DNA from 3 places in the Alishewanella sp. BS5-314 genome. Region 3 is predicted to be linked to each of the others. Evidence: predicted binding sites of a transcription regulator. Region 3 holds the regulator's gene; each other region holds the start of a gene.
The links. Region 3 encodes sigma-54, which starts transcription at its own class of promoters, with help from an activator protein. Its sites were predicted from a motif close to GTTGGCACGNNNNTNGNNT; they were not measured.
Positions count from the first base shown of each region.

Region 1: the regulator sigma-54 is predicted to act here: its motif matches at 2,272-2,290, upstream of H1D31_RS12530 (DUF3192 domain-containing protein).
Region 2: the regulator sigma-54 is predicted to act here: its motif matches at 1,677-1,695, upstream of H1D31_RS06180 (PEP-CTERM sorting domain-containing protein).

Region 1 is NZ_JACEHJ010000002.1:1,744,838-1,749,034, reverse strand. Features, by position in the region: gene queF (NADPH-dependent 7-cyano-7-deazaguanine reductase QueF) at 1-480, opposite strand, end outside; gene syd (SecY-interacting protein) at 569-1,126, shown strand; gene H1D31_RS12540 (Zn-ribbon-containing protein) at 1,132-1,887, opposite strand; gene H1D31_RS12535 (hypothetical protein) at 1,874-2,170, opposite strand; gene H1D31_RS12530 (DUF3192 domain-containing protein) at 2,346-2,720, shown strand; gene H1D31_RS12525 (DUF2789 domain-containing protein) at 2,759-2,986, opposite strand; gene H1D31_RS12520 (GNAT family N-acetyltransferase) at 3,112-3,756, shown strand; gene H1D31_RS12515 (DUF962 domain-containing protein) at 3,767-4,111, shown strand; gene H1D31_RS12510 (DUF3301 domain-containing protein) at 4,126-4,197, opposite strand, start outside.
Region 2 is NZ_JACEHJ010000002.1:355,101-359,297, reverse strand. Features, by position in the region: gene prsT (XrtA/PEP-CTERM system TPR-repeat protein PrsT) at 1-1,567, shown strand, start outside; gene H1D31_RS06180 (PEP-CTERM sorting domain-containing protein) at 1,741-2,526, shown strand; gene H1D31_RS06175 (S1 family peptidase) at 2,773-3,744, shown strand; gene H1D31_RS06170 (PEP-CTERM sorting domain-containing protein) at 3,988-4,197, shown strand, end outside.
Region 3 is NZ_JACEHJ010000002.1:2,108,178-2,112,374, reverse strand. Features, by position in the region: gene H1D31_RS14390 (HPr family phosphocarrier protein) at 1-132, opposite strand, end outside; gene rapZ (RNase adapter RapZ) at 122-979, opposite strand; gene ptsN (PTS IIA-like nitrogen regulatory protein PtsN) at 976-1,449, opposite strand; gene hpf (ribosome hibernation promoting factor) at 1,452-1,739, opposite strand; gene H1D31_RS14370 (RNA polymerase factor sigma-54) at 1,765-3,282, opposite strand; gene lptB (LPS export ABC transporter ATP-binding protein) at 3,398-4,120, opposite strand; gene lptA (lipopolysaccharide transport periplasmic protein LptA) at 4,117-4,197, opposite strand, start outside.

The sequences.
Region 1 (4,197 bases), 360 kb from region 3:
ATATTGATACTGATCGACGCTGATGTCCAGCTCGTCCAGACAGACGCCCGGGATCCAGGTGGGCTGGAACGTCATGATCTCACTGACATTATGCAAGCTAACCTTGACTGTTTTACCGGCACAGGCCGACAGATCGCGTTGCATCGTCTGATAAACCTGACCGACGTCGGCAAAGCGGCTTTGATTAAAGCTGTTCAGGTACAGCTTAAATGACTTGGATTCAATCAGATTCGGTGAGTCGAACGGCACCACAAAGGTAGCCAGCGCCACCTGCGGTTTACCCTTGCTATTAAGCCACGACAGTTCATAACCATGCCAGATATCCTGCCCGACAAAGGGCAGTTGCTGACTAAGACCGATAGCCTCGCGGCCAAGACTGCGGGGAACAGCCTGTAACAGCGCAGCATCGTACTGATCAACATACTCAGTGATTTTGCCAAGACTGAGCTCGGCCAGAACGTCGGTGTGGCTTTTGGTCATTTCAGATTCTTTTTCGCTAGGTTTTTCGCTATCAGGCGTTTTTCGCTACAATGGGCTGATTTTAGCATAACCAACCCCGGGAGTAGAGGTGTCTGTCGAACAAGCTTACGCAAAATTTATCGAACAAAGTCTGGCCTGGCACAGTGCTCAAGGCATTGGCATGCAAACCTGGCGCGATCCGGCTCAGGTGTCGCCCTGTGAAGTGTCGCAGCTAAATGACGAGCAGGTAAGCTGGCAACCGGTACGACAGCAACCAGCCGCAGATTTTAGTAATGTGGAGCGGGCACTGGAGCTGGAACTGCACCCTGATATTAAAGCCTTTTACAGTAGCTGGTTTGGCGCCAATCTGGCAGCGGAGCATGCCAAAGGTAAGCTGGCATTATTAATGCCCTGGCATGCCGCCGATATTGCCCGCTTACAGGAAAATATTATCGGTCATATTTTGATGAAGCGTCGTTTACGTCAGCAGGAGACGGTGTTTTTTGCGGTAACCGATGACGAAAATATTATGCTGTCGGTGCTCAATAGCAGTGGCGAAGTGTTTCAGGAAAGTGTCGGCCAGGAGGTTAAGGTAAAGCTAGCCGACAATTTGACTGCCTTTCTGGCCGAGCTAAAGCCGCTGGCTTATTCGCCGCTGTTTGACTGACATTCCTAGGCGATATTCGACAACAACTGACAGTTGTCACAGCGAAAATCGAAGACTCCGGCTTGCGGCGTGGCTAAACGCCAGTTACCACCACAGCCGGGGCAGCATTTATCGGCTTCAGCCTGGCAATCGGCACTACTACCGCTATAGAGCGCATACCAAATCGGCCGCTGGTTTTGTTTGGCCAGTTGTGCCGCCAACTTCCGGCCCTGGCGGTTAAGTTTGCTCTGGTATTGCTGCAGACTGTTTTCAGCGGTTTTGTGCAGCACCCGATCTTGCTGCAGCTGAATTTCATCCAGCGCTTGGAACTGCAGCTGCCAGCGGATCAGCGCTTCATAATCGGCCGCTGCAGCTTTAAGCCAAAATAAGGGCACAGGTTGCAGCGTATTAGCGCAGCGCAGTGGCGAGCAGGTATCGGCATAGGTGGTAAAGAGCACCAGCTCAGCCGGCAGCGCTGTGACGGTTTGCTGTGACATCAGGTCCTGGCCCAGCAGTTGGCATTGCGGGTAACCCAGACCAGCGGCAGCCAGTTGTTGTTCTGCGGCCTTAACCCGGGCACTGGCGTGCTGACCGCTTAACGCATCCGCGGTTGGCAACACCAGCCGGCTGCAAAATGCTTCACCGGTAAAGGCGGTAGGAAACTCACGCCCCAACATCTGACCATTAAAAATCAAGGCTTCCAGATAGCGGCGAATGGCTTGCTCGGCCAGGCTAAACTCGGTATCGGCAATCAGCGTAAAGCGCAGCTCAGCCAGATACATCAGGGCGTTCCAATAGCTGTAATAGCCGATCGAGTTTTTGTTCTATCCGTGTCAGGCGGGTGCATAGCGGCTCTTCTGCTACGACGGGTGTTGTCTCGCCGCCCTGTGCCTCGTCTGCCGGCGGCAAGCCAGGATTATTGCGCCACTGCTGATAGGCGCTGAATAAATCCGGCCCTGCCAACTGTCCTGCCAAGCGGCCGCGTAACAATGCCAGATTGACGGTTTTACCCTCTTGTTGCAGTTGTCTGGCGGTGACTTGCACCAGTTGCAGCGCTTTGCTCATTCGTTTCGTCATTTTCGCTAAAATTTCGTTTAATTTAGCACTTTAGCCTGATGCTGAATAGCGGCGTTTTATTAAGGCTCTGTATTATATCGCTATTTTATTTTGGCCTTAGTTTTGCTTAGTTTGGCATTGTCGGTGCTAATAGCGCCAAAACAACAATAATTCAGGAGTTTTTATGTTTTCTGCTGCCGCCGTGCAAAAATTACTTATCGTTACTGCTGCCACCCTGGCATTATCTGGCTGTGTGGTTGCCATTGGTGATAAAACCGAAACCTCATCGGAAAGTGGCTGGCGTAAAACCCAGCAATTTAATCTGCAAACCATCAATCAACTGGCCTTGGGCGTGAGCAGTGAAGAGGTGCGCAATATGCTGGGGGCGCCGGATTTCACCGAGCTGTTTCAAAAAGATGGCCAGCAGGTGCAAGTTTTGTTTTATCGCACTCATCACCGGCACAGCGATGGTAAAACCACCAAAGACGAATGCACGCCTTTGGTGTTTAAAGATAACCGTTTAACCGGTTGGGGTGATAAGGCTTATCAATATCTGTAAGTTGCTTGTCAATGCCGGGGGCGCACGGAGGATTGGGCTTAATGCAGTAGGGTATTAAGCTCATCGATAACATCTGACCAGTCAGAATCGGCACGCCAACCCTCACGTAAAAAACTGGCCTGAGCGCTGTTCCAGAATGGCGCATCGGCCAGCGCCGTCCCAGCACTGATCTTATGCTGGCGCACAAAATCCTGGATCTGCTCTGGACTATTCTCCAGGCCCAACTGGTCAAACAGAGTACTTAGATCATGCAGACTAGTATCCATTTCGCTTCTCCGTTTACTTTATTGACTACACAAAGTATAGCTGAATTTATGGTAAAGAAATCGTGCTTGGCAAGCTTATCCGTGACTGCTATTGTGAATAAAAAAACAACAATAACAGGTGAGCGATGTTAGCCCAGGTCAGTCATATCGAACCCAGTCAATTAAAGGCCGCGCTATTAGGCGGTGAAGATCTTAAACTTGCCGCCTCGGTGCTGTACCAGTCTTATCACGATGATCCGCTGTTTATGGAAATCTTTCGCGCCGCAGAGCGGGAATATGAGGCACGGCTGCGCTCGGCGATCCGGGAAGAGCTCAGCACCTTTTGGCAGGCCGGGCAGCCGATTATTGGTTTGTTTCAGGGCGAACAACTGCTGGGCGTCGCCTGTGTGGTTGGCCCTGACTCCGGTATTGGCAGCAGCCGGCTTTGGCATTGGCGTCTGAAGATGTTGCTGACTGCGGGCCTACTGTCTACCAGGCAGATGCTAAATAAAGAAGAGAAAATTCATGCCGCGATGCCGGCTAAACGCTATCATATGCTGGCCTTTATTGCCGTGGTGCCAAAGTATCAGCATGCGGGTCTGGGGCATTACTTACTGGAGGCGGTTGACAGTCTGGTAGATGAAGATCCATCGTCTGCCGGCATCGGGGTTTTCGTGACCTTGCAAAAATATCAGGCGTTTTTTGCCGATGATCATTATCAACACGTCACGACACTGAGCTTTAATACCGTGCAGGGCAGTCTGATGTTCCGGTCACGGCAACAACATTAAGCGGGAGGCGATGCAGAAATTGTCAGCGCAACCATTCCAACGTTTTCAGGATTTTTACCCATTTTATCTGCGGGAGCATGCTAATCCGATCTGCCGGGCCTTGCACTATATTGGCAGTAGCCTGGTGTTACTGGTGCTGGCGTGGGTGATATTAAGCCAGCAGTGGCTCTGGCTTTGGAGCCTGCCGCTAATCGGCTATGGCTTTGCCTGGCTGGGTCATTTTGGCTTTGAACATAACAGGCCGGCTACCTTTAAGTATCCGTTTTATAGTCTGGCCGCCGATTGGGTGATGTATAAAGACTTTCTTACCGGGCAACTGGAGCGCAAACTCAAGGCCGCGCTGGCGCAGGCATAGGGTGTGGCACCGGATCAGGATGGGATCCGGTGGGGCGGCAGGTTAAAGGCTGCCAGATGCAAGCCACTTAAAACCAATTCAGCCTG
Region 2 (4,197 bases), 1.8 Mb from region 3:
TGCCAATCTGTCGACACTGGGGCAGTTACGCCTGGGGATCCCGGAGCAGATGACTGCCGGTATCCGCGATTTAGAGCAAGCTTTGTTACTGGACCCGTCGCGGCACGATGCGCGCCTGACACTGGCAGCCAGCTATATCCGGCAGCAACAGTTTGACAAAGCGTCAGCCTTAGCTGATGAATGGCTAACACAACCGGATACCGCCAACGCCGGTTATAACCTCAAAGCTCTGGCAGCACTATTAACCGGTAAGCAGGATGAAGCCAGTACCTTATTAGCCAGTGCAGAACAGGCTGATGCGAAGAGTCCTTTTACACATTATCTGCAGGCCGCTATTGCCCAGCAGCAACAAGACTCTGCTAAAGCCATCAACCTGCTAACCAAAGCAGTGACCAATCAACCTGAGTATGTACCGGCACTATTAGGTTTATATGGTTTGCAGCGGGCGCAGCAGCAAGATACGGCAAAAGTGGTTGAGCTAATTCGCAGCACACAGCAAAACTTCCCTAATAATCCGGCTGTTTTAGGTTTGCTGGTAAATGTGTATCAGTTTGAGAATAACCACGATGCGGTAGTAAAACTGCTGGAACCGATGCTGAGCAAACCTGAGCAGTTGACGCCTTTTGTGATGAGCGCCCTGGCAACCGCCTATGCTGTGCAGCGTAAACTGCCGGAAACTCTGGCGATCACCGAGCGCTGGTACAAGCAGGATGAGCGGAATCAGCAGGCGGCTCTGGCCTACGCCAATGCCCTGGCTTTAAGTAACAAACATAAAGACGCGTTGCAGATTATCGATAACTTATTGCGCCGTACGCCAAATAATAACGACCTGCGTTTTATTCGTTTTGTGCTGCTGGCTGAATCAGGTGATTATGCTAATGCGCTAACCGCTTTCGAGCAGTTACCCAAAGAACTGACGGCCAGTCCACAAATGCAATTTCAGCGTGGTCGTTTACAGCTGTTAAATGGTCAGATCACACCGGGCTTGGCAACATTGCAGGAATCTTACAATGCAGTCCCTGATCCTGTTACTGCGATTGCCATTGCTGAAGCTCTGGCAAAAGATGTGTCCTTCCGGCGGGCGATCCGCTTTTTGGAGGAGCATTTTGCTAAACACGGGCAGGATCCAAGAGTCTATAGTTTCTACGGTAGCTTGGTACTGCAGGATGATATTGAAAAAGCGAAAGAAATTTACTTTGATATTTTCCAAAGCGACCCGGAAAACCCGCTGATTTTAAATAATTATGCCTGGATCCTGGCTGCCGGTGGCGAAGCCAAGAAAGCCCAGCCCTATGCCGAAAAGGCCTTAAGCAAGCTGCCGCAGCATCCGGATATCCTGGATACGTACGGCAAGATCCTGAAACTACAGGGCCAACATAAGGAAGCTATCGCCCAGTTTGAAAAGTCGCTGGCTGTGCGTCCCAACCACCCCGAAGTACAGCTGAATTATGCCGAGTCACTAATCGAAACCGGCAATAAAGCCAAAGCACGCGAAGTATTGCGCAGTGTCAACGCAGAATCTGCCGAACATAAAGCTCGCCAACAACAGTTATCCGCCTCTTTATAATACTTAATGCTGACAGCTACGGCTGTCAGCATTCTTTACACCGATTAATCCTCCTCCTGCCATAAATATAAAAAAACAAATAAAAACAACGATATAAAAACAAAAAAAAGATGGCATGATTCCAGCATAAGATACGGAAACTTCGTATTTGAAGATTTATCAAGGAGCAGAAGATGAAATATGTAACGAGCTTTATCGGTGCTGCGGCACTGGCTGTAGCCAGCTACGGCGTAGACGCTGCCCCTGTTACTGCCGGTGGCGTAACTTGGGACCCAATTAGTAACGGCGGTATTGGTGGTAGTTTTAACTTCCAACAATGGTATGCTGATCCATCAAGCTACACGGTTGATCCTAACGGTGTAGCAAAACTGGCAAACGGCAATGCTGTAACCCCTGGTTTAGGCTTGCTTTCAGGTGTCGGTTTATTTGACCAGATTTTCGACAGCCGTACTTTGTTCGGTAACATCGGCTTTCCAGGTGAATACAATTACTGCACCAGCTGTGTATTGACTTTCGCTTTCGGTGGTCTGGCGGTGTCAAACGTCAACGGTAATACTGTGACTTTTGATACATCGAATTCTTGGTTAAATATCTATTACCAGAGCCCAATCAGCATACTGTCCGTGACGTCTAACTCTTACCTTAATGTTAACGGATTCCAAAGTGGTAACCTGTGGGCCAGTCTGAAATTTGACAGCTTCTGGTTAGACGGTTCTATCCTGGGCGGTTTTGTCCAGTCTACGTTAAGCGTAACCGGCGGCTTACCAGATGTGGTTGCCGCGTTGGATCGTAACTCTGGTGTGTCTGACCTGTTCTTACAAGCTTCTGCTGAGTTCAGTGGCTTACGTACAGGTTCAGCGAACGGTCAGTTTGCATCTATCCCAGAGCCAGCATCAATCGCGTTACTTGGCTTGGGCCTGTTAGGCTTGGCCGGTGGTCGTCGCTTTAAGAAAGCGTAATCGATCGTCGATATTAAAAAGGCGGAATATTCCGCCTTTTTTGTTTTTTAGCAACCCTGCATTGCAAAGTAACTGACCATAAAGCACCTAGATATAGCAATGTAAATTAATGTCAGAAAAATTTACATTGCAACAACGCAATAACCTCAAACCACTGTTTAAATTGATAAAAATTATTGGCCCATACTTTGCTTAATTAAAATAACTCGCGACAGAGTTATATTAAAATAATATCCGGGACCTAACATGAAAAAATCCATTCTAATTACGGCTGCTTGCTTATTCGCCAGCCACTTTGCCACTGCCGGTGTAATCCGTCATGACGTTAACGATAATTTATATCGCACTATCGGTGTTTTACCTCAATTTGATAGTGTTGGCGCTATCCTGTTCGATACACCAGCTGGTGGCTTTATTTGTAGCGGCACCGTAGTTGCCAGAAACTGGGTACTGACCGCCGCACACTGTGTTGATGAAGCAACCACTATGACTTTCTACAGCCCGGTCTTTAACGAGGACCGCAGTGGATACTATCATCAGGCCTACACAGCGACTTCATGGGTGTGGCACGAGAATTGGACTGGCAACCTGTTAGCTGGGTGGGATATTGGCCTAATGTACTTTGAAAATGGTATCGATGCGCCTATCGCTAATCTTTACACTGGTTCTAACGAAGCGGGTGCGATAACAACACATGTTGGTTATGGCGCAACAGGTACAGGTTTAACTGGTGCTAATCAGGCCGCCGGCACCCGTCGTGGTGGTCAGAATGTGGTAGACGGAGCTTACTCAACTGAAGGTACTGGTGGCCAGTTATTGTGGTCTGACTTTGATCATCCAGATCCAACTGCTGTTGACTCTTGGGGCGATGTGCATAACGATTGGGTTAATTTCTGGTATAACTACTTTGGTTACGGCTTTACCTCTGAAAATGCAGCTTTACCTTTTGAATATGCTATCGCAGGTGGTGACTCAGGTGGTGGTGCCTTCATTTTCGAAAACGGAGAATGGCTGTTAGCTGGTGTACACTCACTGGGTTCAAACATCAACGGTAACAATATTCGCTCAGACTACGGCGACCTGTTTGCCTCTACCCGGGTAAGTGCATTACAAGACTGGATCTACAGCTATATCCGTCCAGCAAGCGTTCCTGCACCTGCTGGCTTACTGTTAATTCTGGGTGGCTTACTATTACTGGCGCGTCGTAAAAAAGCCTAATTGACACCAGAGTCCCAAATTAAGCCCAGCTTGCTGGGCTTTTTTGTTGCTTTGGTTTTAACGCCAATCAAAATCACCGACCATTATAAACTCTTCACGATCGTCAGCTTTCTTTACACCCCCTGTAAAGCACAACACTACCAAAATATAAATCATTGAATATAAATAATAAAAAACAACCGACTTTATTGGCCTACTTTATGCTTAATACTTTTAGGTTAGTTGAAACAGGTGTGAAAAATCATGAAAGCAGTCATCAAATTTCTTCCCCAGCTGGCATTGTCAGCATTATTCTGTAGCTCAGCCCAGGCTGCCGTGATTACCTTCGGCGGTGTAACAGCATCTGACAACTCTGGCTTGGTTAGCAGCCTGGTGCCTAATATCGGCAACCTGGTAAATTCCAATGTCCTGGACCCAAATAATCCTAATTTCGGTCTTTTTATCGAAACCTTT
Region 3 (4,197 bases):
TTTACCGTCATCCTGCACCAGTTCAACCTTAGCCGAAAATTTCTGGCACAGTTGTACCAACTTAGTGGCAGCCCTGGCATGTAACCCCAGCTGATTGATGATGGTAACCTGTTGACTGAGTTTAGCGGCCATGATGACGTTTTAACTCCCGGTGCCGGATTTGCACATCATCACGTTGACTGCGATAGCTTTCCGCCAGACTTTCCGCGATATAAACCGAACGGTGTTGGCCACCGGTGCAACCGATAGCGATTGTCAGGTAGCTGCGGCTATTACGCTCCAGATGCGGTAACCAACTGCTGATAAAGCTGTTAATTTGCCAGATATATTTACCTACTATGGCTTCTGCCGCCAGATAGTCCTTTACTGGCTGATCCAGACCCGTCAGGGGCTTTAACTCTGGTTCCCAATGCGGATTGGGCAGAAAACGGGCATCAAACACAAAGTCGGCATCCTTGGGAATGCCATATTTAAAGCCAAAGGACTCAAACAGGATCACCAGGCGACCGGTTTTCTGGCCAAGGATCCGTTCACGCAATACTTCTGCCAGTTGGTGTACGTTAAGGTCAGTGGTATCAATATAGAGATCGGCGCGGCTGGCAATAGGATCTAACAGTTGCTGTTCGCGGGAGATCGCTTCATCCAGTGACATCGCCTGGTGAGATAGCGGATGTAAACGCCGGGTTTCGCTAAAGCGTTTAATCAGGGTGGTATGGTCCGCATCCAGATACAGGATAGTCAGTTCCAGCTTACGCGGCAGGTAAGACAGGATCTCCGCCAGCTCTTCCGGTTCATTCGGCAGATTACGTACGTCAATACTGACGGCAACCCGCTCATACTGACCCATCACCGCATTAGCGAGAGTCGGTAATAAATTAACCGGAATATTGTCGACGCAGTAGTAGCCCAAATCTTCCATTACTCTCAGCGCCACCGATTTTCCTGAACCTGAGCGGCCACTGACTACCAGCAGTTTCATTTTTCACCCGTTTGTTGGCTATAGTCCATTAATAACTGATACAGCTCCTGATCAGAACTGGCATGTCGGATCTTTTTGGTCAGATCTTTTTGAGTCAGCAGTTTTGCAATACCAGAAAGTGTAGTTAAGTGAGCCTGACACTGATCTTTCGGGATCAGGATGGCACAAAAAATATCGACGCCCTGGTTATCGATAGCGTCAAAGGGGATCGGATCCTGGCTTACCACAAATATCAGGATCGGTGAGGTAACGCAGTCGAGCTTGCCATGGGGAATGGCAATACCACCACCAATACCGGTTGAACCCAACTTTTCCCGGGTCATCAGGGCTTCCAGAATGCTGTACTCAGACATCTCTGGCAGCTGTTGATGAGCCAGTTCGGCAATATATTCGAGGATCCGTTTTTTGCTGTTAAAAAGAACTGCACTCTTGGTGCAGTTCTTCTCCAGCATAGCGCTTAAATTTATCATGGTTAGTGTCGCGACAACTTTTCTTTGTGTTTAATCACTTGCCGGTCCAGTTTATCAATTAACTGGTCAATTGCAGCATACATATTTTCATCTTCTGACACCGCAAAGACTTCACCGCCGTTTAAATGTACTTTGGCTTCAGCGATTTGCTTCAGTTTTTCCACGTTCAGAATAACATGCACGTTATTGATATTCTCGAAATGACGCTCCAGCTTGGAAAATTTACTGTCTACATATTCTCTCAGAGAGTCGGTAATTTCTACATGACGGCCAGTTAAGTTGATTTGCATAGACTCTTCCTTCTTGTTAAGACACTTACAGCAAGGTCTTTCGTTGATTAGATGGCGCAATAAACAGCGATTCACGGTACTTGGCGATGGTACGCCTTGCGACATTGATCCCCTGTTCGGATAAGATTTCTGCCATCTTACTGTCACTCAGTGGCTTAGCCGGGTTCTCTGCTGCCACCAATTTCTTAATAAAGGCACGGATGGCGGTAGATGAACATTCACCACCACTCTCTGTACTAACATGACTGGAGAAGAAGAATTTAAGTTCAAAAATTCCGCGCGGCGTATGCATATACTTTTGGGTAGTAACCCGGGAAATTGTTGACTCATGCATACTTACCATTTCTGCCACATCATTTAATACCATGGGTTTCATGGCCTCTTCGCCATGCTCAAAAAAGGCTTGTTGCTGTTGCACGATACAGTTGGCGACCTTTAGCAAGGTTTCGTTGCGGCTTTCCAGACTTTTCAAAAACCATTTCGCCTCCTGCAGATGTGAGCGGATAAACTGGCTGTCGGCACTGCTTCTGACCGTTCTGGACAGCGCAGCATACTGCTGGTTGATTTTCACTTTGGGCATGGCATCCGGATTCAGCTCCACCTGCCAACGACCTTTAACCTTGGTAACCACTACATCAGGAATCACATATTGCTGTTCCTGCCTGATCACATCGGCGCCGGGGCGCGGGTTCAGGCTGTGGATCAGGCGCATCACTTCTTTTAACTCATCTTCTTTGAGTTTAGTCACCCGCATCAAAGAACGAAAGTCCCGGTTAGCTAAAAAGTCGGTATATTCGCTGATTATTTGTTTTGCATCATTTAAATAGGGGGTGGCAGGATCAAACTGCCGTAGCTGGATCAGCAAGCACTCTTTCACTGAGCGGGCCGCCACACCGACAGGGTCAAACAATTGGATCCGTTTTAATACAGCCTCGACTTCATCGGCTTCGACATCCGGCAGCTGCAGTGAGGCTAAGATATCTTCCACATCTATGGTCAGTAAACCGGCTTCATCGACGGCTTCAATAATGACTTCGGCAATGGCGCGGTCTGTCTCAGAAAAAGGGGTAAGGTCCATTTGCCAACGCAAATAATCCTGCAAGGTTTCAGTGGTTTCGCCCTGATATACCAGATCCTCGTCTGGCAGGGCGCCATTGCTGACCGGGGCGGCACTGACTAAATCGTCCCAGTTATTGTCCAGTGGTAAGTCCTCCTGGATATTCTGCTCGGCCATTGCCTCGCTGGTATCGCGCTCACTAACGTCATTAAATTCCGGATAATCGTCATTACCAGCCTGGTAGTCTTCACTGTCAGACGTTGACCCGCTGCTTTCTTCACGGTTGATATTCGACAGGCTCAGGTCGGTCTCGGGCGTGCCCGGTTCGAAGTCGTCGTCGGGCTCAAGCAAGGGGTTGGCATCCAGCGCTTCCTGAATTTCCTGCTGCAGCTCAATGGTGGAAAGCTGCAATAAGCGGATCGCTTGCTGCAGCTGCGGCGTCATTGTTAGCTGTTGGCCAAGGCGAAGTTGTAAAGACGGCTTCATGTAAGTCTGATTCTCTCCTGAGTATATCCCCTCCATCCTGGAAGTGGCTGCGGTCTGTGCCGCCTGATTGCGCCTTCCGTGTCAGCGGGTGGAGGACTTGACGCTGATTGCCCTACTATAGCCTGAATTGCTCACCCAGGTATACATCGCGGACCTGTTGATTCGCTAACACATCCTGCGGCGAGCCGGCGGCAATTAATTCACCATGACTGACAATATAGGCTATTTCGCAGACATCGAGGGTTTCCCGCACATTATGGTCAGTGATCAGTACCCCGATGCCGCGCTGGCATAGGTGCTGAATAATTTTTTTAATATCCAGCACCGAAATCGGGTCCACGCCGGCAAAGGGCTCATCCAGCAAAATAAAAGCCGGATCTGCGGCCAGGGCGCGTGCGATCTCTACCCGCCGCCGCTCACCACCAGACAGCGCCATGCCAAGACTATTCTTAATATGCCCGATATGAAATTCTTCCAGCAAGTCATCGGCGATTTCTTCCCGTTGCTGCCGGTTAAGTTCCTTTCGGGTTTCCAGAATTGCCAGCAAATTGTCGTATACCGTCAATTTGCGGAAAATCGAACTTTCCTGCGGTAAATAACCAATACCCGCCCGAGCCCGCTGATGAATAGGGGCGAAGGTGATATCTTGCTCGTTTAACGTGATCTGACCTTTATCGGATGGCACCAGACCAACAATCATATAAAAAGTGGTGGTTTTGCCGGCACCATTGGGTCCCAACAAGCCAACGATCTGACCTGCTTTGACTTCCAGACTGACATCTTTTACCACCTGCCGGCCTTTATAGCTTTTGGCCAGATGTGAAACCACTAACTTCATTGATTTTCCTTGGTTTCCGGCGTGAAAATGGTGGTTACCCGCCGGTTTTGTTCACTGCCGGCCGTTAACTGTTGTAA